DNA from 2 places in the Streptomyces sp. NPDC058664 genome. Region 2 is predicted to be linked to the other one. Evidence: riboswitches for the same ligand, from Rfam matches in the RefSeq annotation. Region 2 holds a riboswitch; the other holds the start of a gene.
What was found. A riboswitch is a leader RNA that binds a small molecule or an ion and turns the genes downstream of it on or off. The one in region 2 is predicted to bind ZMP and ZTP.
Positions count from the first base shown of each region.

Region 1: it holds a riboswitch for ZMP and ZTP, as region 2 does, so the genes downstream of both, ACFWUY_RS11200 (bifunctional 5,10-methylenetetrahydrofolate dehydrogenase/5,10-methenyltetrahydrofolate cyclohydrolase) here and glyA (serine hydroxymethyltransferase) in region 2, are expected to answer to the same signal.

Region 1 is NZ_JBHXRW010000010.1:128,832-140,143, forward strand. Features, by position in the region: gene ACFWUY_RS11185 (SNF2-related protein) at 1-2,302, shown strand, start outside; gene ACFWUY_RS11190 (SWF or SNF family helicase) at 2,299-3,639, shown strand; gene ACFWUY_RS11195 (hypothetical protein) at 3,784-4,569, opposite strand; gene ACFWUY_RS11200 (bifunctional 5,10-methylenetetrahydrofolate dehydrogenase/5,10-methenyltetrahydrofolate cyclohydrolase) at 5,073-5,927, opposite strand; ZMP/ZTP riboswitch at 5,956-6,064, opposite strand; gene ACFWUY_RS11205 (helix-turn-helix domain-containing protein) at 6,181-6,765, opposite strand; gene ACFWUY_RS11210 (EamA family transporter) at 6,887-7,723, shown strand; gene ACFWUY_RS11215 (SDR family oxidoreductase) at 7,835-8,728, opposite strand; gene ACFWUY_RS11220 (flavodoxin family protein) at 8,829-9,455, opposite strand; gene ACFWUY_RS11225 (iron-containing redox enzyme family protein) at 9,723-10,760, shown strand; gene ACFWUY_RS11230 (flavin reductase family protein) at 10,763-11,248, shown strand; gene ppk2 (polyphosphate kinase 2) at 11,250-11,312, opposite strand, start outside.
Region 2 is NZ_JBHXRW010000011.1:8,429-19,740, reverse strand. Features, by position in the region: gene ACFWUY_RS11500 (RNA polymerase sigma factor) at 1-565, shown strand, start outside; gene ACFWUY_RS11495 (hypothetical protein) at 558-1,364, shown strand; gene glyA (serine hydroxymethyltransferase) at 1,587-2,864, opposite strand; ZMP/ZTP riboswitch at 2,938-3,027, opposite strand; gene rocD (ornithine--oxo-acid transaminase) at 3,150-4,355, shown strand; gene ACFWUY_RS11480 (glutathionylspermidine synthase family protein) at 4,385-5,569, opposite strand; gene ACFWUY_RS11475 (hypothetical protein) at 5,583-5,876, opposite strand; gene ACFWUY_RS11470 (hypothetical protein) at 6,022-6,894, shown strand; gene ACFWUY_RS11465 (PLP-dependent aminotransferase family protein) at 6,982-8,406, opposite strand; gene ACFWUY_RS11460 (carboxymuconolactone decarboxylase family protein) at 8,453-8,968, shown strand; gene ACFWUY_RS11455 (isocitrate lyase/phosphoenolpyruvate mutase family protein) at 8,989-9,723, shown strand; gene ACFWUY_RS11450 (hypothetical protein) at 9,796-10,617, opposite strand; gene ACFWUY_RS11445 (hypothetical protein) at 10,790-11,182, opposite strand; gene ACFWUY_RS11440 (hypothetical protein) at 11,175-11,312, opposite strand, start outside.

The DNA.
Region 1 (11,312 bases), on a different contig from region 2:
CTTCGACGCCCGGTCGGAGGAGGCACCGGCGTTCCGCGCGGTGCCGCAACTGCACGCGGTCGCCGACCCGGCGCTGGTCGCGGACGCGGCGGAGGTGTGGGCGGGGTCCGGCCGGGCCGGGACCGCCTTCGGCCCCCGGGTCCGGATGGACGCCCTCCTCGCCCTCCGGCGCGCCGCCCGCGTCTGGCCCCCGCTGGCCCCGCTTCTGACGGCGGCTGTACCCGACACCGTCGAACTCGCCGACGAGGAGGTCGCGGAACTGCTCGGCGGGGCGGGGCGGGCCCTCGCCGCGGCGGGCGTCCAGGTCCACTGGCCGCGCGAACTGGCCGACCGGCTGAGCGTCGGCGCGGTGATCGGCCCGGTGGACACGGACACGGACGGAGGGCCGCGGCCCCCGGACGGGGCCCGGCCCGCCGGGGAACCCGGGGACGCGGGCGTCGGCGGGGAACCCGGGGACGCGGGCGTCGGCGGGGACCCCGAGGACGCGGGCGTCGGCGGGGACCCCGAGGACGCCCGTTCCTCCTCCGCGCTGCCCTCCTTCCTCTCCGCCGACGCCCTGCTCGGCTTCCACTGGCGCTTCGCCGTCGGCGATCAGGAACTCACCAGGGCCGAGCTCGACCGGCTCGCCGAAGCCGGACGGCCCCTCGTCCGCCTGCGGGACCGCTGGGTGCTCGTCGACCCGGCCGAGGTACACCGGGCCCGTTCCCGGCAGGACCGGAAGGTCACGCCGGTGGACGCCCTCTCGGCCGTCCTCACCGGCACCACGGAGGTCGAAGGACAGCGCGTCGAGGTGGCGGCGACCGGCTGGCTGGAGCGGCTGCGGGAGCGGCTCGCCGAACCGGAGGGCGTCCGCCCCGAGGTGTCCCAGCCCCCGGCGCTCGCCGCGACCCTGCGCGACTACCAGCTGCGCGGGCTCGACTGGCTGCACCGGATGACCTCCCTGGGTCTCGGCGGCTGCCTCGCGGACGACATGGGGCTCGGCAAGACGATCACGGTGATCGCCCTGCATCTGCACCGGCAGTCCGACCCGGCGTCCGCGGGACCGACGCTCGTGGTCTGCCCGACCTCCCTCATGGGCAACTGGCAGCGGGAGATCGAGAAGTTCGCGCCCGGCACGCCGGTGCGCCGCTTCCACGGCGCGACCCGTGACCTGGAGGACCTGACCGACGGCGGTTTCGTCCTCACCACGTACGGCACGATGCGGCTCGACGCGGCGCGACTCGCCGCGCGGAGCTGGGGACTCGTCGTCGCGGACGAGGCGCAGCACGTCAAGAACCCGTACTCGGCGACGGCCAGGCAGCTGCGGACCATCGGCGCACGCGCGCGCGTGGCGCTGTCCGGCACGCCCGTGGAGAACAACCTCTCCGAGCTGTGGGCGATCCTCGACTGGACCACGCCGGGACTCCTCGGCAGCCTGGGCGCGTTCCGGACCCGGTTCGCCGCCGCCGTGGAGGGCGGCCGGGACCCGGCCGCCGCCGCGCGACTGGCCGCGCTCGTCCGTCCGTTCCTGCTGCGCCGCCGCAAGTCCGACCCCGGCATCGCACCCGAGCTGCCTCCGAAGACGGAGACCGACCGGGCCGTCTCCCTGACGCCGGAACAGGCCGGTCTCTACGAGGCGGTGGTACGGGAGACCCTGGCGGCGATCGCCGAGGCCGACGGCATGGCGCGCCGCGGCCTGGTCGTGAAGCTGCTGACCGGTCTCAAGCAGATCTGCAACCACCCCGCCCAGTACCTCAAGGAGGACCGGCCGCGGATCGAGGGACGCTCGGGCAAGCTGGAGCTGCTCGACGAACTCCTCGACACGATCCTCGCCGAGGGCGCGTGCACCCTGGTCTTCACCCAGTACGTGGGGATGGCCAGGCTCCTGGAGACGCACCTCGCGGCGCGGGGCGTGCGGACGCAGTTCCTGCACGGGGGGACCCCGGTCGCCGAGCGCGAGGCGATGGTCGCCCGTTTCCAGAACGGGGACGTACCGGTCTTCCTCCTCTCCCTGAAGGCGGCCGGTACGGGCCTCAACCTCACCCGCGCGGAACACGTCGTGCACTACGACCGCTGGTGGAACCCGGCCGTGGAGGCCCAGGCCACCGACCGCGCGTACCGGATCGGGCAGGACCGGCCGGTGCAGGTGCACCGGTTGATCGCCGAGGGGACGGTCGAGGACCGGATCGCGACGATGCTCGACCGGAAGCGGGAGCTGGCGGACACCGTCCTCGGGACGGGCGGGGACGCCCCCGCGGAACTGACCGAACTGACCGATGCCGAGCTGGCGGAGCTGGTACGGCTGCGAGGGGACGGACGATGAGCGGCTACGGACACGAGGGCGACGAGCGGACGTTCGCGGCGCTGCCGCCCGCGCCGGGCACCACCTTCACCCGGACCTGGTGGGGCCGTGCCTGGCTCAAGGCCCTGGAGGACACCGCGCTCGACGGGCAGCAGCTCAAGGCGGGGCGCCGGCACGCGCGCGCGGGGGCGGTCGGCGCCGTGTCCGTACGGCCCGGCCGCATCACAGCGGTGGTCAAGGACCGCGACGGCACGCCGTACCGCGGCGACGTCCTGGTGCGCGAGTTCTCGGAGGAGGAGTGGGAGCGGTTCCTCGACCTCGCCGTGGACAGCGCGGGCCACATCGCCGCGCTGCTCGACCGCGAGATGCCGCCGCACCTGGTGGAGGACGCGGCGGCGGCCGGACTCGATCTGCTCCCGGGTATCGGTGACCTCGATCCGGAGTGCGGCTGTGAGGCGTGGGACCACTGTCCTCACACGGCGGCGCTCTGCTACCAGGTGGCACGTCTGATGGACGAGGATCCCTTCGTCCTGCTGCTCATGCGGGGGCGTGGCGAGCGCACGCTCATCGACCAGTTGCAGTCGCGCAGCGCTTCGCGTGCGGCGCGCGGCGGCCCGGGAACGGACGACACGCCCGGCACGGCGGCCTCCGGGGGTGTCGGTGGGATGCCCGGCGTGTCGGCCGAGGAGGCGTATGCGGCGGAGTTCCTGCTGCCGCCGCTTCCCGCCCCTCCGGCCGCCCTGGAGACGCCGGGCAGGTCGCCGTCCCTGGACACGGAGACGGAGCCGGGGCCGGGGATCGACCCGGCGGCACTGGAGTTCCTCGCCTCGGACGCGGCGGACCGAGCGCACCGGATGTTCGTCGAGGCCCTCGGGCAGGACACGACGGGAACGTCCCCCGCCCCACCACGACCCCGGCGTCTGACGGTCGCTCAGGACACCGTGCGGCTCGCGGCGGACGGCTCCCCCGCGCCCTGGATCGCGGCGCGCCTCGCCACCGCCTCGGGCCGGACGCGGGCGGAGTTCGACCTGGCCACACGCGCGTGGCGGTTCGGGGGCGCCGCGGCCCTCGCCGTACTGGAGGAGGAGTGGACACCGGACGCCGAGGCGCTCGCCCGGGCAGGGGCCCGGCTCGTCGAGGCCTGGGAGGACGACGAGCGTCCGGTGCTGCGACGGGCCGGCGGCGCGCGGTGGACGGCGGTGGGCGCGGAGGCGCAGCTGCGGCTCGGCGAGGACGGGCGCTGGTGGCCGTACCTCAAGTCCGGCGCCCGTTGGGCCCCCGCGGGTCCGGCCGACCGTGATCCCGCGACGGCCCTCGCCACGGCCCTGGGAGGTGTCTGGCGATCCCCCGTGGAATGAGGAGCGGCGTCCGGCGCGTGCGATCGCAAGGCGCCGGAGAGCCCTCGTAGCGGAGCTACTAGGGCTTTTCGGCAACGCGGCGAGCGTGCGTGCCGGACGCCGCGACGCCGCGGGGGACCGTCAGACACCTCCCGGCCACCGGGGCTACAGAAGCCGGCCGCTGAGCGTGCCGCCGGTGGCGGCGGGGGCGACCAGGCTGCAGGCGACGGTGTCCGAGCCGAGGAGGTAGCTGGTCCGGTACGGGTACTGGACGAAGGTGGTCCAGCGCGTGCCGAGCGGTTGCCGCGCGGCCTTGCGGCGCAGCGGTTCGCGGCACAGCAGTGTGGCCGCTTCCCGGACCGCCGCGTCGGTGGCGTGGACGCCGGTCAGTCTGAGGCGGGCGACGAGTTCGGCGTTGTGCGGCGTGTCGCAGGAGCGCCGGAGGGCTGTGCCCGGCGCGTCGCGATCGATGTCGAAGCAGTCACCGACGCGCAGCGCCTCGAAGGAGACGGGCCGGGCGGGCGTACCGTCGCCCGTCGCGGTGGCGCTGGTCGTCGGCCGAGGCGCGGGGGCGGTGCTCCCGGTACGCGAGGGGGTCGGTGCCCCGCCCGACGCGCTGCCGTCGGGGCGGGCGGGCGGGTCCGCGGCCCCGGTACGGGTCGGTATGCCGTCCTTCGCCACGTCGGCTGTCGGCGTGTCGCCCGTGCGGGCACCGGCTGCCGTGCTGCCGTCCCCGTGCGTGTCGGCCGACCTCCCGCCGGTCGGCGGGGCGGCGGTCCCACCGTCTCCTCCGACGACGGGTGACGGCGCGCCGGCCCGGTCGCCGCCCGGTCGGCCGTCGGCGGAGAGCTCCTGCTCGGTCATGCTTCCGACGGCCAGGAAGGCGCCCGCCACCAGGGCGGCCACGAGCAGCGGGACGAGCGGCACGCCGAAGCGGTGCGCACGTCGCACGGCCGGTCCGGGCCGGGGCGCACCGAGCCGGACGAGGCGGGCCGGTCCCCCGGACTCGGAGCCGGACGGCACGGGTGCGGCGTGGCGGGACGGAGCAGGGCCCGTGGCGGACGCGTCGGGTGTGGCGGACGCGTCAGACACGTCGGACGCGGCGGTCGGGCCGAGCTCGCGCAGGGCGCCGGACGTGCCGGTCGGACCGGACGCACCGTGCGCTCCCGGCAGGTCCGATGCGTCCGGCAGATCCGACGCACAGGGCGGATCCGATACGCCCGGCAGGTCTGACGTGTCCGGCAGTTCGGGCGGACCGGACAGGCCGGGCGCGCCCGGCCGACGGTCCGGCGGCGGGGTGGCGGTCGACGGGTGTGGCACGGGGTCCAGATTCGCCCGTCGGCGGATCCACGGCCACCCCTTTTCGGGGCTCGGGCGCGGCCCGTACAGAACCGTGACAATCGCCGGCCGTACTCCCGCCCGCCACCGCTGCCGACGCCCCGTCATGAGCTGCCCTACAGACCGAGTCGGCGCTCGGCGGCCTCGACCGTCTGGGCCAGGAGCACGGCGATGGTCATGGGACCGACACCACCGGGCACCGGGGTGATGAGGGAGGCGCGCTCGGCGGCCGAAGCGAAGTCGACGTCGCCGACGTTGCCCGGGTTGTAGCCGGCGTCGACGACGACGGCACCGGGCTTGATGTCCGCGCCCTTGATGAAGTTCGGCTTGCCGACGGCCGCCACGAGGACGTCGGCCTCGCGGACGACGGAGGAGAGGTCCTCGGTGCGGGAGTGGCAGTAGGTGACGGTGGCGTCGCGGCCGAGGAGGAGGAGTCCGGCCGGCTTGCCGAGGATCGCACTGCGGCCGACCACGACGGCGCGCTTGCCGCGGAGGTCGACGCCGTACGCGTCGAGGAGGCGCATGATGCCGCCGGGCGTGCAGGAGACGAAGCCGGGCAGACCGAAGCCCATGGCGGCGAAGGAGGCCATGGTGACGCCGTCGACGTCCTTCTCGGGCGCGATGGCCTCGAAGGCGGCGCGCTCGTCGATGTGCGGGCCGACCGGGTGCTGGAGGAGGATGCCGTGGACCTCGGGGTCCTCGGAGAGGGCGGTGATCGCGGCGACGAGTTCCCCGGTCGTCGTGGCGGCGGGCAGTTCGATGTGCTTGGAGCGGATCCCGGCCTTCGCGCAGCGGTTCTGCTTCATCTTCACGTACGTCACGGAGGCGGGGTCGGCGCCGACCAGGACGGTCGCGAGACACGGGGTGACGCCGGTGCGGCGGGTGATCTCGGCGGCGCGGGCGGCGGTCTCCTCGACCGTGCGGCGGGCGAGGGCCGTGCCGTCCATGAGGGTGGCGGTGCTGGTGGACATGATGGCTCCCGGGCTTCGTCTCTGACGGATGGTTCGCCCAGGCGCACGGCATCGGCACGGTCGCGCCCGTAAAGCGCGCTCCCGCCGGGCCGCTCCCCGGTGGTGATCCACCTCGAGCGCCAGTCACGGCCCGGCCCCACTGTACGTGAGGGGTCGCTGGCCGCTCGCGGAGAGGGGGGCACGGCGGACCGTCAGGTCGCTCGCCGGGCGGCCCGCGCACACGCGGACCGCACACGCGGACCGCGCCCGCGGGTCAGGCCGTGGAGGCGGGACCGGGCGGCAGGTGGACGGTCATGATCAGGTGGCAGGTCCCGGTGCCGGCGCCGCGGTAGGCGTGCGGGGCGTCGCCTTCGAAGGTGGCGGTCTGGCCCGCTTCGAGGGCGTGCTCGACGCCGTCGACGACCAGGGTCATCCGGCCGGCGGTGACGGAGACGGTTTCGACGACTCCGGCCTGGTGGGGATGGCTGGAATACTCCTCGTCCGGTTCGAGCTTCCAGCGCCAGACCTCGACCGGGGCCGGACCCGAGGTCGTGAGCATGAGCCGTGCCTCACCGCCTTCCGCTCCGGTCCACAGGGGCGTCACGGCATCGGCGGTCACGACGCGGACGCGCCCTTCGGACGGGCCTTCCATCAGGGCGGAGACGGAGACGCCGAGGGTGTCGGCCAGCCGGACCAGGGTGGCGAAGTTCGGGTTGCCCTGGGCCTTCTCGAGGCCGACGAGGGCGCCCTTGCTGACCTTGGCGCGTCGGCCGAGTTCGTCCAGGGACAGGCCGGCGCGGTTGCGGGCCGTCCTGACGTTGTGCGCGAGCGTCCGCAGAGCCGCCTCTGTCTCGGGCATCCGTTCACCTTCTCACAAGAGGACCATTTCATTGCACCGTCCGGTCGTTTGATTGACAACAGGCGGTCGGTCCGATGTACGGTTCAGTCGTTCCATTGATATAGTAAGGGATGTACGTACCGTGATCACTCTGCTGCTTGCCCTGGGCAGCTCCCTCGCCTACGGGTGCGCCGACTTCCTCGGCGGCCTCGGCGCCCGCAAGGCCCACGTACTGCGCACCGTGATGATCGCGGCTCCGGCTTCGCTCGCGGTCGAGCTGCTCCTCTGGCCCTTCCTCGGCGCCTCGTTCAGCCCCGGCGCGCTCGGCTGGGGCGCCGCGTCCGGCGTCGCTTCCGCAGCCGCGTTCGCCCTGCTCTACCGGACCCTGGCCATCGGCCCGATGAACGTGCTCTCGCCCGTCACCGCCCTCGTCTCGGCCATGCTGCCGGTCGGCGTCGGCCTGCTCCAGGGCGAGCGCCTGGGCGCGGCCGGACTGGTCGGGCTGCCGCTCGCCCTGGCCGCGGTCGTCCTGGTGAGCGCCGGCCACGGCGCCGGATCGGCCCGCCCGTCCCGTACGGCGCTGCTGCTCGCCTTCGGCGCGGGCGGCGCGATCGCCCTGCAGCTGGTCTTCCTGCACCAGGCTCCGTCCGACAGCGGCGTCGCCCCGCTGATCGTCGGCCGGGCCGTCTCCTCGGCCGTCACCCTGGTCGCGGCCGGAGTGATGTACCGCAGGCTGGGCGCCGAGAAGCCCGCGTACGCGATGTCGGCCGCCGCGGGCGTCCTGGACTCGGTGGCGAACCTGCTGTTCCTGCTCGCCGTCCGTGGCGGTGACCTCGCCGTCGTCGCCGTGATCACCGCCCTCTACCCGGCCGGCACCGTCCTGCTCGCCCGTGGCGTGCTCGCCGAGCGCGTCCACCGCGGTCAGCTCGTCGGCCTGGGCACCGCGGCCGTCGCCGTCAGCCTGCTCGCCCTCACCTGAGCCGGCCCGACGGCGACCACGTCGTCGTACCCCGCCCCCACCCCCTCGGCGCGCCACGCCACGGCACCCGCTCGACCGGATCCTCGGACAGCGGCCCCGTACCACCGGGGCTCACGGCAGGGGCGTACCGCCGGTCGCGTTGACGATCTCTCCGGTGATGTAACCGGCCTGGGGCGAGGCGAGGAAGACGTACGCGGGAGCCATCTCGGCCGGCTGCGCCGGCCGCCCCAGGGGCGACTGGCCGCCGAACTCCTTGGCGTCCGGCATCGTCGCGGGGATCAGCGGAGTCCACACCGGGCCGGGCGCGACCGCGTTGACGCGGATGCCGCGCTCGGCGAGCATCTGCGCCAGGCCGTGGGTGAACGAGATGATCGCCGACTTCGTCATCGCGTAGTCGAGCAGATGGGGGCTGGGCTGGTAGCCCTGCACCGAGGTGGTGTTGATGACGGAGCCGCCGCGCGGGATGTGGGGCAGTGCCTTCCGGGTGAGCCAGAACATGCCGTAGAGGTTGGTCTTCATCACCCGGTCGAACTGTTCCGTGGTGATGGCCTCGATCCCGTCCGGCTGCGCCATCTGGTAGGCGGCGTTGTTGACGAGAATGTCGATGCGTCCGTGCTCGGTCACGGCGCGGTCGATCAGCGCCGCGCACTGGTTCTCGTCCCGGATGTCGCAGGTGACGGGCGAGGCCTCGCGTCCTGCCCCACGGATCAGACGCGTGGTCTCCGCGGCCTCGTCCGCCTCCTCGGGCAGATGGGTGAAGACGACGTCCGCGCCCTCGCGCGCGTAGGCCAGGCAGACGGCCCTGCCGATGCCGGAGTCGCCTCCGGTGACCACCGCCACCCGGTCGAGCAGCACGCCGTGTCCGCGGTACGAATCCTCGCCGTGGTCCGGCCGGGGACGCATCTCCTCGGTGTGGCCGGGGTGGTCCTGCTGCTGGTCGGGGAACGGGGGCCGGGGGTGGCCGGTCACCGGGTCGGGGACGTCTGCCGGTTCCTGCGGGGACATCGGTGCCTCCGTCGTGCTTTCCGGTCGTCGGGATTCGGTCGTCGGGATTCGGGGGTCGGACGTCGGGATTCGGGGGTCGGACGTCGGGATTCGGGCGTGTTCAGGACGAGGGCGGATACTGCGCCCCCTTGAGCCGGCGGGCGAGGTGGGCGGTGTTGGCGGCCAGGGTCGCGGTGGTGGTCTCGGTCTTCTCCGGGGTCTTCTCCAGGTCCTGGTAGTCCGTTCCCTGCATGGCCTCACCGACCCAGTAGGTGACGGCGTTCGGGGCGAGGGAGAACCCGACGTCGTTGAGTCCCTGGAAGAGGTCGGCGCTCACCTTGTGCGCCCCGTCCTCGTTGCCCACGACGCAGACCGCGGCGACCTTGCCGTAGGTGAGCATCCGTCCCTCGTCGTCGGTTTCGGAGAGCTCGGCGTCCAGCCGCTCCAGTACCCGCTGGGCGATGCTGGACGGGTGCCCGAGCCAGATCGGGGTCGACAGGACGAGGATGTCGCAGCCGAGGACGGTGTCCCGGATCTCGGGCCAGGCGTCCCCGTCACCCATGTCGGTCTTCACGCCGGGGCGTACGTCGTGATCGGCGATCCGGATGACCTTGCCGCTCACGCCGTGCTCGCTCAGGGCGGCCATCGTCTGCTCGGCCAGCAGCTGCGAGCTGGACGGGGCCGGGGAGGGGGACAGGGTGCAGACCAGGGCGACCGCGCGCAGTGGTGTGGTTTCGGTGGCTTCCATCATGGCCACCGACTACCCCCGTCTCGCGTCCGTATCTCACCTTTCGGCGTTCTCCGCCCCCGACGGCGACGCAGAGTGGGCCAGGCGGCGGCCTTGGGGATGCGTACGCGGCGTGGCTGCCGAATAGTGCCGTACAGGCCGGGTAGGCGGGTCCATGCCCGTATCCGGACGAGCGTACGCGCGCTCGTAGCGGGCTCGTCACGCGCTCGCGCTCGTACTCGCGGACGGGGCGGGCGCCCGCCACCGCCCCGAAGACAGGAGCCTCCGATGACCCCGCTCGGCACGAGCACCCCGGAAACGACCGCCGGCCCCCGCCTCGTCGCGGGACGCGGTGACCTCTCGGGCGCCGTGGAGAGGGCACTGCGGACCGGCCGGCCGCCCGCGTACACCGAGGGCAGCATCCGGAGGGCGGACCCCTGGGGAGAGGACCTCCACCTCGCGCTGTACCTGCTGTACGAGCTCCACTACCGGGGTTTCGAGGGGGTTGACGACGCCCGCGAATGGGACCCGGACCTGCTGCGGCTGCGGCGGGAACTGGAGGACCGTTTCCTCCACGCGCTGCGCTCCGCACTCGCCGACGCGCCCAAGTCCGTCGACGAGGCCTTCGCGCCGCTGCTCGTCGAACCCGTCGATCCGCCCGACAGCGTCAGCCACCACCTGGAGACCGAGGGCGAGCTCTGGCAGCTGCGCGAGTACGCGGCCCTGCGCTCGCTCTACCACCTCAAGGAGGCGGACCCGCACGCCTGGGCCATCCCCCGGCTGACCGGCCGGGCCAAGGCCGCGATGGTGGCCGTCGAGTACGACGAGTTCGGCGCCGGTCACGCCGACCGCGTCCACGCCCGGCTCTTCGCGGACCTCATGACCGACCTCGGCCTCGACACGGCCTACGGCCACTATCTGGACCACGTCGACGCCCCGCTGCTCGCGACCGTGAACCTCATGTCCCTGTTCGGGCTGCACCGGGCGCTGCGCGGAGCCCTTGTCGGCCACTTCGCCTGTGTCGAGGTCACCTCCTCGCCCGGTTCCCGCAGGCTCGCCAAGGCCATGCGCCGCTGTGGCGCCGGGCCGGCCGCCGAGCGGTTCTACACCGAGCACGTCGAGGCCGACGCCGTCCACGAGCAGATCGTGCGGCGCGAGGTGATCGGCGGACTGCTCGCCGACGAGCCCGGGCTCGAAGCGGACATCGCCTTCGGCTGCGCGGCGACCGTCCTGCTGGAGGACAGGCTCGACGCCCACGTCCGCGAGGCCTGGACGGCCGGCCGCTCGGCGCTGCGCAGCCCCCTCGACCGTCCGGACCAGGTCTGAGCGTGGCCGGCCTCGACGCCTTCGCGGACGTGCTCGACTACCCGATGTACGTCGTGACGACGGCGGCCGGCGGCGAACGGGCGGGCTGCCTGGTGGGCTTCGCCTCCCAGTGCTCGATCGATCCGCCCCGCTTCATGGTGTGGCTCTCCACGGCCAACCGCACGTACCGCGTCGCGTGCCACGCCTCCCACCTCGCCGTACACGCGCTGCGGCACGACCAGCGGCGGACGGCCGAGCTGTTCGGCGGGCGGACCGGCGACGAGCTGGACAAGTTCGACCGGGTGGCCTGGTCTCCGGGGGCGGACGGAGTCCCCGTCCTGTCCGACTGCCGCGCCTGGTTCGTGGGCCGGGTGCGGGGACGCGTGGACGGCGGGGACCATGTGGGCTTCCTGCTCGTCCCCGTCACGGAGAGCCCGCCCGGCTCCGTCCGTCCGCCGCTCCTCCGGTTCAGTGACGTCGTGGACCTCTCCCCCGGCCACCCGGCCTGACTCAGCGGCCCGGGTGCGCTCCGGGGCCTTCGTGGTGGGGGGCCAGCGGGGTGGGCGAGAGGTC
Region 2 (11,312 bases):
CGAGGCCGTGGTGATCGCACGGGTGCGCGCCGGAGAGCCGGAGGCGTACGCGGAGCTGGTCCGCGCGCACACGGCGGTCGCCCTGAGGGCGGCGGTGGCGTGCGGTGCGGGCGCGGAGGCCGAGGACGTGGTGCAGCAGGCCTTCTTCAAGGCGTACCGCTCGCTCGGCCGGTTCCAGGAGGGCGCGGCGTTCCGGCCTTGGCTGCTGCGGATCGTCGTCAATGAGACCAGGAACACAGTGCGCTCGGCGGGCCGGCAGCGCGCCGTCGCCGACCGCGAGGCGGACCTCCTCGGCGGGGAGCCGCGGATACCGGAGTCGGCGGATCCCGCGGTCGCGGCCGAGGAGCGGGAGCGGAGCCGGCGGCTCCTCGACGCCCTGGACGGTCTCACCGAGGACCACCGGCAGGTGGTGATCCACCGCTACCTGCTCGAACTGGACGAGCCGGAGACGGCCCGGGCCCTCGGCTGGCCGAAGGGGACGGTGAAGTCCCGGCTGAGCCGGGCGCTGAAGAAGCTGGGACTCGCGCTGGAGGAAGGCCGGGAGGGAGGTGAGGGGCATGGATGACGAGCGTCTGCCGGACGAACTGAGGGAGCTGGGACGGCGGCTGCGGGTGCCGGACGTGGACGGGGAGACCATGGCCGAGCGGGTGCTCGCGCGGCTCCTCGCCGAGCAGGTCCCGACGCCGGTGGCCGTGCCGGCGTTCGTGCCGGCCGGGAGCCGGTGGGCGCGCGGACGGCGGTGGGCGCGCGAGCGGTGGCGGGCGCTGCTGGCCGGCCTGACCGGGGTGCTGATCGTCCTGGTGCTCACCCCGCCGGTGCGGGCGGCGGTGGCGGACTGGTTCGGCTTCGGAGGGGTCACCGTGCGGTACGACCCGGACGGGCGCGGTGCCCCGGCCGGGGGCGCGGTGCCGGGGTGCCCGGAGCCGGTGTCCCTGGCGGAGGCCGGGCGCCGGGCGGGCTTCGAGCCACTGATACCCGGGGCGCTCGGCGCGCCGGACGCGGTCGCGGTGACGGGGTCGGCCGAGCGGGGCCGGGCGGTGATCAGCCTGTGCTGGCGGGACGGGGAGCGGACGGTGCGGCTCGACGAGTTCCCGGCCCGGCTGGACATCGGCTTCGCCAAGCAGGTCAGGACGCAGCCGGAATGGGTCGACCTGCCGGACGGCGCACAGGGCTACTGGTTCGCGGCCCCGCACCTGCTGACGTTCCCGATGACGGACGGGACGGGCACGGCGTGGACCCACGAGGTCCGGACGGCGGGCCCCACGCTCCTCTGGACGAGGAGCGGGGGTGCGCTCACCTTCCGCATGGAAGGCATACCGGACCGCGAGGAGGCCCGCCGAACGGCGGAGTCGACGGGCGGATAGCCGGGACCGGGCGGTCCGGGTGGCCGGGACCGGGCAGGCCGACCGACCGGGGCCGGACGGGCCGGGTCGGTCGGGGCCGGACAGGCCGGGCAGGCCCGTCCTGTCGGGTCTCCCCGGCCCCGGACGGGGCGCTCCCCGGTACGGGCGGCCGGACCCGGTCTGAGGGGTTTCCCGGCCGGGTGGCCGGACCCGGTCTGAGGGGTCTCCCGGCCGGGTGGTCGGTCAGGTCGGGAGGCCCGGGGCCGGGTGCGCGGCCATCAGGTCGGCGACCTCGGCTCGGACGGTGCGGAGGGCGTCCTCGTCGCCCTTGCCGGCCGCCGTGACGCCGCGGTCGATCCAGTCGGCGACCTGGCCCATGTGCGCGGTCGTGAGGCCGCGGGAGGTGAGGGAGGGGGTGCCGATGCGGATGCCGGAGGGGTCGAAGGGCTTCCGGGGGTCGTAGGGGACGGTGTTGTAGTTGACGACGATGCCCGCCCGGTCGAGGGCCTTCGCGGCGATCTTGCCCGGGACCTGATTCGGGGTCAGGTCCAGCAGGATCAGGTGGTTGTCGGTGCCGCCGGAGACCAGGTCGAAGCCGCGGGCGAGGAGCGCCTCCGCGAGGGCCTTGGCGTTGGCGACGACGGCGTGGGCGTAGTCACGGAAGGAGGGCTGGGAGGCCTCGCGGAGGGCGACGGCGATGCCGGCGGTGGTCTGGTTGTGCGGGCCGCCCTGGAGGCCCGGGAAGACGGCCTTGTCGAGCGCTTTGGCGTGCTCCTCGCGGCACATGAGCATGGCGCCGCGCGGGCCGCGCAGGGTCTTGTGGGTGGTCGTGGAGATCACGTCCACGTGCGGGACCGGGGACGGGTGGGCGCCGCCCGCGACGAGGCCGGCGATGTGGGCCACGTCGGCGACGAGCACGGCGCCGGCCTCGCGGGCGATCTCGCCGAAGGCGGCGAAGTCGATGGTGCGGGGCAGCGCTGTGCCGCCGCAGAAGATCACCTTCGGGCGCTCGGCGAGGGCCAGTTCGCGGACCTGGTCGAAATCGATGAGGCCGGTGTCCTGGCGAACGCCGTACTGGACGCCGCGGAACCACCTGCCGGTGGCGGAGACGCCCCAGCCGTGGGTGAGGTGGCCGCCCATGGGCAGCGCCATGCCCATGACGGTGTCGCCGGGTTCGGCGAAGGCGAGGTGGACGGCGAGGTTGGCCGGGGAGCCGGAGTAGGGCTGGACGTTGGCGTGGTCGACGCCGAAGACGGCCTTGGCGCGCTCGACGGCGAGGGTCTCGATCTGGTCGATGTTCTGCTGGCCCTCGTAGTAACGGCGCCCGGGGTAGCCCTCGCTGTACTTGTTCTGGAGGACGGTGCCGGAGGCTTCGAGGACGGCGGCGGAGACGTAGTTCTCGCTGGGAATGAGGCGCAGGGTCTCGGCCTGGAGTCGTTCCTCGGCTCCGACGAGGGCGGCGAGCTCGGGATCGGCGGCGGCGAGTGCGGGGTGCTGCGGGGCGTATTGCGGGGCGCTCATGGCGGGGTCCTCCGGGCGTCGGTGGGTCCCGGGGCACTGCGTGGGAGGCGCGGCGCCACGCGGGACTTTGGTCCCGTGACGCCCAGGCGGGCGGCGTCCCGTGTGGTTGCCGCGCACGGCTCCCCCGGGGTCGCTTCCCCGTACGCCAGTCGCCGTGCGTGTTCTCAGCGTAGCGGGCGCGCCGCGCGCGAGGTTTCCCGGTCCGGCATCCGAGCGACGATAGAAACAGGGGCCACACCCCTTCGGCGGGTCCATCCCGCGAGCCGCAGGACGAACGGAGATCCCGTGTCGAGCACCCAAGACGCGATCGCTTCGGCGGAGGCGCACAGCGCTCACAACTACCACCCCCTGCCCGTCGTCGTCGCTTCGGCGGACGGCGCCTGGATGACCGATGTCGAGGGGCGCCGCTATCTCGACATGCTCGCCGGATACTCGGCGCTCAACTTCGGGCACGGCAACCGGCGTCTGATCGACGCGGCGAAGGCCCAGCTGGAGCGGGTGACGCTGACCTCGCGCGCCTTCCACCACGACCGGTTCGCCGAGTTCTGCACGCAGCTCGCGGAGCTGTGCGGCAAGGAAGCGGTGCTGCCGATGAACACCGGCGCGGAGGCGGTCGAGACGGCCGTGAAGACCGCCCGGAAGTGGGGGTACGAGGTGAAGGGCGTGCCGGACGGGCACGCGAAGATCGTGGTCGCGGCGAACAACTTCCACGGCCGGACCACGACGATCGTCAGCTTCTCCACGGACCACGAGGCACGGGACCACTACGGGCCGTACACGCCGGGGTTCGAGATCGTGCCGTACGGGGACCTGACGGCGATGGAGGCGGCGGTCACCGAGAACACGGTGGCGGTGCTGATCGAACCGATCCAGGGCGAGGCGGGTGTCCTGGTCCCGCCGGCCGGCTATCTGGCGGGGGTGCGGGAGCTGACGCGCCGGCGGAACGTGCTGTTCGTGGCGGACGAGATCCAGTCGGGTCTGGGCCGGACGGGAAGGACGTTCGCGTGCGAGCACGAGGGTGTGGTGCCGGACGTGTACGTCCTGGGGAAGGCGCTGGGCGGCGGGGTGGTGCCGGTGTCGGCGGTGGTCGCCGACCGTTCGGTGCTCGGGGTGTTCCGGCCGGGTGAGCACGGTTCGACGTTCGGCGGGAACCCGCTGGCCTGCGCGGTGGCCCTCGAGGTGATCGCGATGCTGCGGACGGGCGAGTTCCAGGAGCGGGCGGCGGAGCTGGGCGAGCACCTCCACGCGGAGCTGGGCCTCCTCGTGGGCGGCGGTGCGGTGGAGGCGGTGCGCGGGCGCGGCCTGTGGGCCGGGGTGGACGTCACGCCGTCCCGGGGCACCGGCCGGGAGATCTCGGAGAAGCTGATGGAGCGGGGTGTCCTGGTGAAGGACACCCACGGTTCGACGATCCGGATCGCGCCGCCCCTGGTGATCTCGAAGGAGGACCTGGACTGGGGCCTGGAGCAGCTGAGGGGCGTGCTGTCGGACTGAGGCCGGGCCGGGCCCCGAGGGCGGGGCGGTCAGAGGATCACGTGCGGGAGGAAGCGGGCGTACTCGTCGGTGACGAGGCCGGCCGACTCCCGGATGCCGAGTCCCGCCGCCTCGTCCTCGACGACCCACGCGCCGAGCACGACCCGGTTGCCGTCGAAGTCGGGCAGCGGGGCCAGCTCCTGGTAGCAGCAGGGTTCCCCGTCCCGTACGAACGGCTCCGTGCCGGCCTCGTGCAGGGTGACGCCCGCGCCCTCGCGGCCGAGCAGCGGCTTGGCCACCCAGCCGGCGGTCGTGGCGAGTTCGCGCGGCCCGTCGAGGTAGGCGGGCAGCAGGTTGGGGTGGCCGGGGTACAGCTCCCAGAGGATCGCGAGGAGCGCCTTGTTGGAGAGCAGCATCTTCCAGGCGGGCTCGATCCAGCAGGTCGTGCCGGTGCCGCCGCCGTTGTCGAGGGTGTCCAGGACGTGCCGGCCGAAGCGGTCGGTGGTCAGCCACTCCCACGGGTAGAGCTTGAAGCAGCTGCGGATGAAGCGGAGCCGGTCGTCCACGAAGCGGCGGGAGAGCCGGTCCCAGCCGATCCGTTCGACGGAGAGCGCCTCGGTGGCGAGTCCGGCCTGCTGGGCGGTCTCGCGCAGGTACGCGACCGTCATCAGGTCCTCGCCGAGCTCGTCGCCGTCGGAGTGGACGAAGTGGACGGGTCCCGGCGGCAGCAGGGGTGCCTGGCGCTTCCAGGCGGCGACGAGGCGTTCGTGGAGGGAGTTCCACTGGTCGGCGCCGGGGAACCGCTCCTCCATCCAGAACCACTGCGGGCTGGCGGCCTCCACGAGCGAGGTGGGGGTGTCGGCGTTGTACTCCAGCATCTTCGCCGGGCCCGTACCGTCGTAGTGCAGGTCGAACCGACCGTAGAGGGAGGGGAGTTCCGCGCGGCGGCGCCAGGACTCGGCGACCCGGGCGACGAGCTTCGGGTCGGTGATGCCGAGCTCGGCGAACCGGTCCCGCTCGACGATGTGCGCGGCCGCCGCCAGGCACATCGCGTGCAGCTCCTCGACGACCTCCTCCAGGGCCTCGACCTCGGGCAGGGTGAAGGAGTAGTAGGCGCTCTCGTCCCAGTACGGGCGCAGCGTTCCGTCCGGGTACCGGGTCAGCGGGTAGACGACCCCCTGCTCCTCCACCGTCTCCTGCCAGCCGGGCCGGGGTTCGATCGTGTGCCGTTCCATGTGCCGGGCCCTCTCAGCCGCCGCCGGAACCGGAGCAGCCGAAGCCGCCGGTGTCGACGGCCGTCTTGTCGAAGCTGCCGCCGCTCACGCGGTTGTCGCGGACGGAACCGCCGTAGTAGTACGAGCCCCGGTGGGTCGTGCCGTCGTCGTCATCGCTGCCGCCGCTCTCGCACCGGTAGCTCGGCAGTTCCTCCCGGGTCAGCGGGTCCACGCACCGCTTGTCCGGCTCGGAACCGCACGCGGTGATCGTCGCCGCGAGCACACCCATCCCGCCGAGCACCACCGTGCTCGACCTCAGCCTCCGCATGTGCGTCGCCCTCCCCTTCGCGGTCGCGACCTCCACGGTCACGGCCTTCACGGTCACGCTTGTCGCGTTCACGTCTGTCGCGACCGCACAGTGTAGGCCGGTGGTTTCCGGCCGCACGTCCTAGAGTCGTTTCGTGCTTCTCGGGATGATTTGTGCGCTCGCCTCGTCCGTCTGTTTCGGCACGGCCTCGGTTCTCCAGGCGATGGCGGCCCGCGCCGCGACCCCGGGGACCGGTGGCGGCGTCGACGTCGCGCTGATGTGGCGGGCGCTGCGGCAGTGGCGGTACGTCGTCGGCCTCGGCCTGGACGGTCTGGGCTTCGTCCTGGAGATCGTCGCCCTGCGGACGCTGCCCATCTACGCGGTGGGAGCCGCCCTCGCCGCGAGCCTCGCGGTCACCGCGGTCGTCGCCTCCCGGGTGCTGGCGGTGCGGCTGCGCCGGGTGGAGTGGGCGGCCGTGGCCGCGGTCTGCGCCGGGCTGGCCCTGCTCGCCCTCGCTTCCGGCAAGGAGGGGCACCGGGACGGCTCGGAGGCGCTCCGGTGGGCGCTGCTCGCGACCGCGTTCGGCGTGCTGCTGCTCGGCGTGGTGGGCGGCCGGCTGCCGGACCGGCCGCGCTCGCTGGTCCTCGGCCTGGGCTCGGGCTTCGGCTTCGGGGTGGTGGAGGTGGGGGTGCGGCTGATCGACGGCGTCGACTTCGCCGATCCGGTCCTGTACGCGGTGCTCGTGGGCGGCGGGGCGGCGTTCCTCCTCCTGACCTCGGCGCTCCAGCGGGGTTCGGTGACCACGGCGACGGCGGGCATGGTGCTCGGCGAGACGATCGGGCCGGCGGTGGTCGGGGTGGTCTGGCTCGGGGACCGTACGCGGGAGGGGCTCGGGTGGTCGGCGGTCGCCGGCTTCGCCGTGGCCGTGGCGGGTTCCCTGGTCCTGGCCCGCTTCGGCGAGGCACCGGCGGTGGACCCCGCCGGGGACCCGGGCGACGCGGCGGTCACGGAGCCGGGCCCGGGGCGCGGCGGGCCCTGACGTTCCCGACGGGCCCTGGCGTCCCGACGGGCCCTGGCGTCCCGACGGACGCCGGCATTCCCCCGGCGTGCCCCGAGGGGTGGTCTCCTAGGGAAGGATCCGGCAGAGGCTCTGGAGGGCGCCCTGCCAGGCGCTGTCCGGCGGTGTGGCGTAGCCGACGACGAGGCCGTCCAGGGTCGCGGGGACCGTCGGGCGGCGGAACTGGTCGACGCCCTGCACGGCGAGGCCGTTCCAGGCGGCGGCCCGCAGAACGGCCTGTTCGGCGCCGGGCGGCAGGGCCAGGACGGCGTGGAGACCCGCCGCGATCCCGCTCACCCGGGTCTCGGGCGAGTGCGCGGCCACCGCCGCCACCAACTGGTCGCGGCGGCGCCGGTAACGCAGCCGCATCGCCCGTACGTGCCGGTCGTACGCCCCCGAGCCCAGGAACTCGGCGAACGCCAGCTGGTCCGGCGTGCCGGACGACCAGTCCACGGCCCCCTTCGCCGCCGCCACCTCGCCGGCCAGGCTCTCCGGCAGCACCATCCACGCCAGCCGGAGGCCGGGGGCGAGCGACTTGCTCGCCGTGCCGAAGTAGACGACCCGCTCGGGGTCGAGGCCCTGGAGCGCGCCCACCGGCTGCCGGTCGTAGCGGAACTCCCCGTCGTAGTCGTCCTCCAGGACGAGGCCGCCGGAGGCCCGCGCCCAGTCGACGACCGCCGCCCTCCGGTCGGGCGGCAGGGCGCCGCCCAGCGGGAACTGGTGGGCGGCCGTCATGAGGACGGCCCCCACCCGGTCCTGTCCGGACAGCTCCTCGACGCGGGTGCCGCGTTCGTCGAAGGGCAGGACCGGGGTACCGAGTCCCGCTCCGGTGAGCAGACCGGCGTGGAGGCCGAGCCCGTACGACTCGACCGCCACGTCCCGTACGCCCCGGCTCCGCAGCACCTGGCCGATCAGCATCAGTCCGTGCACGAAGCCCGCGCAGACGACGATCCGTTCGGGCCTGGCGTGCACGCCCCGCGTGCGGGCGAGGTACTCGGCGAGGGCGGTGCGCAGTTCGATCCGGCCGCGCGGATCCCCGTACCCGAAGGCCTCGTTGGGGGCGGCGGTGAGTGCCCGCCGGTACGCCTTGAGCCACTCGGCGCGCGGGAAGGACGCGAGGTCGGGGGTGCCGGCCTTGAGGTCGTGCGCGGGCGCGGCGGACCGGGGCAGGGAGAGCACGGGGGCGGAAGGGGAGGGGGCGGGGGGCTGCCGTACCGCCGTACGGGGTTCGGCGCGGCGGGCGACCCGGGTGCCGGAGCCCTGCCGGGCCGTCAGCCAGCCCTCGGCGACGAGTTCGGCGTAGGCGTCGGCGACGGTGTTGCGGGCCATGCCGAGGTCGGCGGCGAGCGTCCGGGAGGAGGGCAGCCGGGTGCCCGCCGCCAGGCGCCCACTGCGCACGGCCTCCCGCAGGGCGTCCATGAGGCCGGCCCGCAGGCGCGGGCCACGGAGTTCCAGATGGAGGTCGGTGCCGGAAGTGGCCCACTCGTCTGCCATGGAAATGGACCATACTCCTGCGCCACCCGGCTCGTACGGTGACGTCATGACCACGAACACCACCCTCACCGAGACCGCCGACCGCACCGCGTACGCCCACGAGCACGCCCCGCGCCTCCCGCTCGCCGAGCGCGTCCCCGAGTTCTACCGGGCGATGCTCCGCCTGGAGACGGCCGCCGCGAAGGACATCGACCCGACGCTCTACCACCTGATCAAGATCCGGGCGTCCCAGGTCAACCACTGCGCGTTCTGCATCGACATGCACACCAAGGACGCGCTCGCGGAGGGCGAGACCGTGGAGCGGATCGTGCAGCTCTCCGCCTGGCGGGAGTCCCGGCACTTCTACACCGAGCGGGAGCTCGCGGCCCTCGCGCTGACCGAGTCCGTCACCGTCCTCACCGACGGCTTCGTCCCCGACGAGGTGTACGCCCAGGCCGCCGCCCACTTCGACGAGATCGAGCTCGCCCGGGTCATCGGCGCGATCGTCGTCATCAACGCCTGGAACCGGATCGCCGTCACCACCCGGATGGTGCCCGGCCACTACACCCCCCGCTCCGCGTGAGCGGGGGCGGAGACGGGGGCGTGAAGGCCGGGGTCCTGCGCGCCCTCCACCGGGACCGGGCCGCCGGCGATCCGCTGGTGCTGCCCGGACCGTGGGACGCGGTGAGCGCCCGCTCCTTCGAGGCGGCCGGGTTCCCGGCGCTCGCCACACCGAGCGCCGGGGTGGCCGCGTCCCTCGGGTACGAGGACGGGGCGACGCCGGCGGCGGAGATGTTCGCCGCCGTGGCCCGGATCGTCCGCGCGGTCTCCGTACCGGTCACGGCGGACCTGGAGGGCGGCTACGGGCTGCCGGCCGAGGAACTGGTGGAGCGGGTAAGGGAGTCGGGGGCCGTCGGGGTGAACCTGGAGGACACCGGCGAGGACCGCGAGCTCAAGGACGCGGAGGCGCACGCCGAATGGCTGGCGGAGGTACGGGCCGCCGCCGGTCCCGGGCTCTTCGTCAACGCGCGCGTGGACGTGTACATCCGCCGGGCGGCCGACCCGGTGGAGGCGGCGATCGCCCGCGCCCGGCGCTACGCGGAGGCGGGTGCGGACTGCGTCTACCCGATCGGGGCCCCGCCCGCCGACCTGCCGGTACTGCGCGCGGCCCTCGGCGACCTCCCCCTCAACGCCCTGGCGGGACCGGGCGACCCGCCCTTCGCGGAACTCGGCCGGCTGGGCGCGACCCGGATCACCTTCGGCGACGGGCTGCTCCTGCGGGCGCGGGACGACCTGGCGGCGACGGCGGCGAAACTGAGGGACGCGGGAGCGCTCTGAGGAGCTCGGGGAACGGGGCGGGCCCCCGAGGCCTCGCCTCGGGGGCCGGTGCGGCCGGTGCGGCCGGTGCGATCAGTACGCGCCGGGGCGGAAGAACGCCAGTGCCACGCGGAGCACTTCGCGCTGCTTCGGCCACGCGCTCTCCGGGCCGGCCGCCAGGATCGCGTAGTGGTTGCCGTCCTCGGCCGTGAACGCCCGGTCGACGACCTTGCGGCGGCTGCCGTCGTCCCGGGTGTACGCGTAGACCAGTTCGGCGGAGTCGGCCGGGGCGCCCGCCTCGCCGGTGACCCGTTCGAGGCTGATCTCCTGGTAGCCGGGCTTGTTGGCCCTGCCGTCCTCGGAGGCCCCGCGCAGGGCCTCGTACGGGGTCAGTCCGGCCTCCGTGACCACGAAGACCTGGAGCAGGCTCCTGCGGTCCGGCGCGTTGTAGAAGACGCCCTGGTCGGACTCGGTGCGGTCCCAGCCCTCGGGGACGGCGACCGTGAAGCCCTTGAGGTCCTCGACGGCGCGGTAACCGGGCGGCGGCACGTCGTCCGTGGGAGCGGTGGACGTGCCGGAGGGCGACGGCGTGTCGGAGGCGGGAGCGGTGGCCCCCGTGGCCCCGGTGGTCTCCGGGACCACCGGGACGGAGGCCGGCGGGCCGCCCGCCGCAGGGAGCCTGGCGTCGTCCCCGCCCCAGAGCAGCCAGCCGCCGACGGAGCCCGCCGCGAGGACGGCCACGGCGACCCCTGCCACGACCGCCGCCCGCGCGCGTGGCCGGGTCGCCGGGGCGGCCGTGCCAGAAGCGGGATACTGCCGGCCGCCCGCCCCGGGCACGTACACGGAGACCTGCGCGGGAACGTGGTCGGGGTCGTACGTGAACTCCGGCGCGTACTGCGGCGCTTGTATCGGCACGTGTCCCGGAACGTGATCCGGGGCGTATTCCGGCGGGGGCGGTGGCGGGGGTACGACGGGGCCGCCGCCGGCTCCCGTCGCGGGAGCGGGGGGCGTGCCGCCGCTCTCCCAGCTCTGCGTCTCGTCGTTCCAGCGGGCCCCGCCCCCGCTCCCGCCCCCGTAACCGCTCATCTCACCCTCCGAGCAGGGTGCCGACGGCCTGCCCGACGGTCACCCCCGAGGCGAGGATCCCGGTGACCGCGCCCGCGTCCGTGAGGGCGCGGCGCAGCCGGGTGAGCCGCCCCGCGTCGGCCCGTCCCGTGCCCTCGATCTCGTCCTCGGCCTCGGCGAGTTCGGCGTCCAGGACGGCCGTCTGCTCGGAGGGGACGATGCCGCCGAGGTCGGCGCGGAGCCGGCGGATGGCCTGGAGCAGCGCCTCCTGCTCCGGGTCGCGGGCCGGCTGGGCGCCGTTCACCGTGTGGGTGACGGTGTTGTGGTCGCCGATGGTGACGCTGCCCCCGGTGTTGGTGACGTGAATGCCGCCAGGAGCGCGGACGTCAGGGGTGCCGTTCCCGGTCTCAGCCACGGTTGCCTCCGGTCGTCGCGGTGGTGAAGCTCTTGTTGGTGACGGTGTTGTGGTTGCCGAGGGTGACGTTGCCCCTGGTGTTCTCGATGAACGTGCCGCCCTCGGCGACGTGCACGATCTTCTGCTCGAA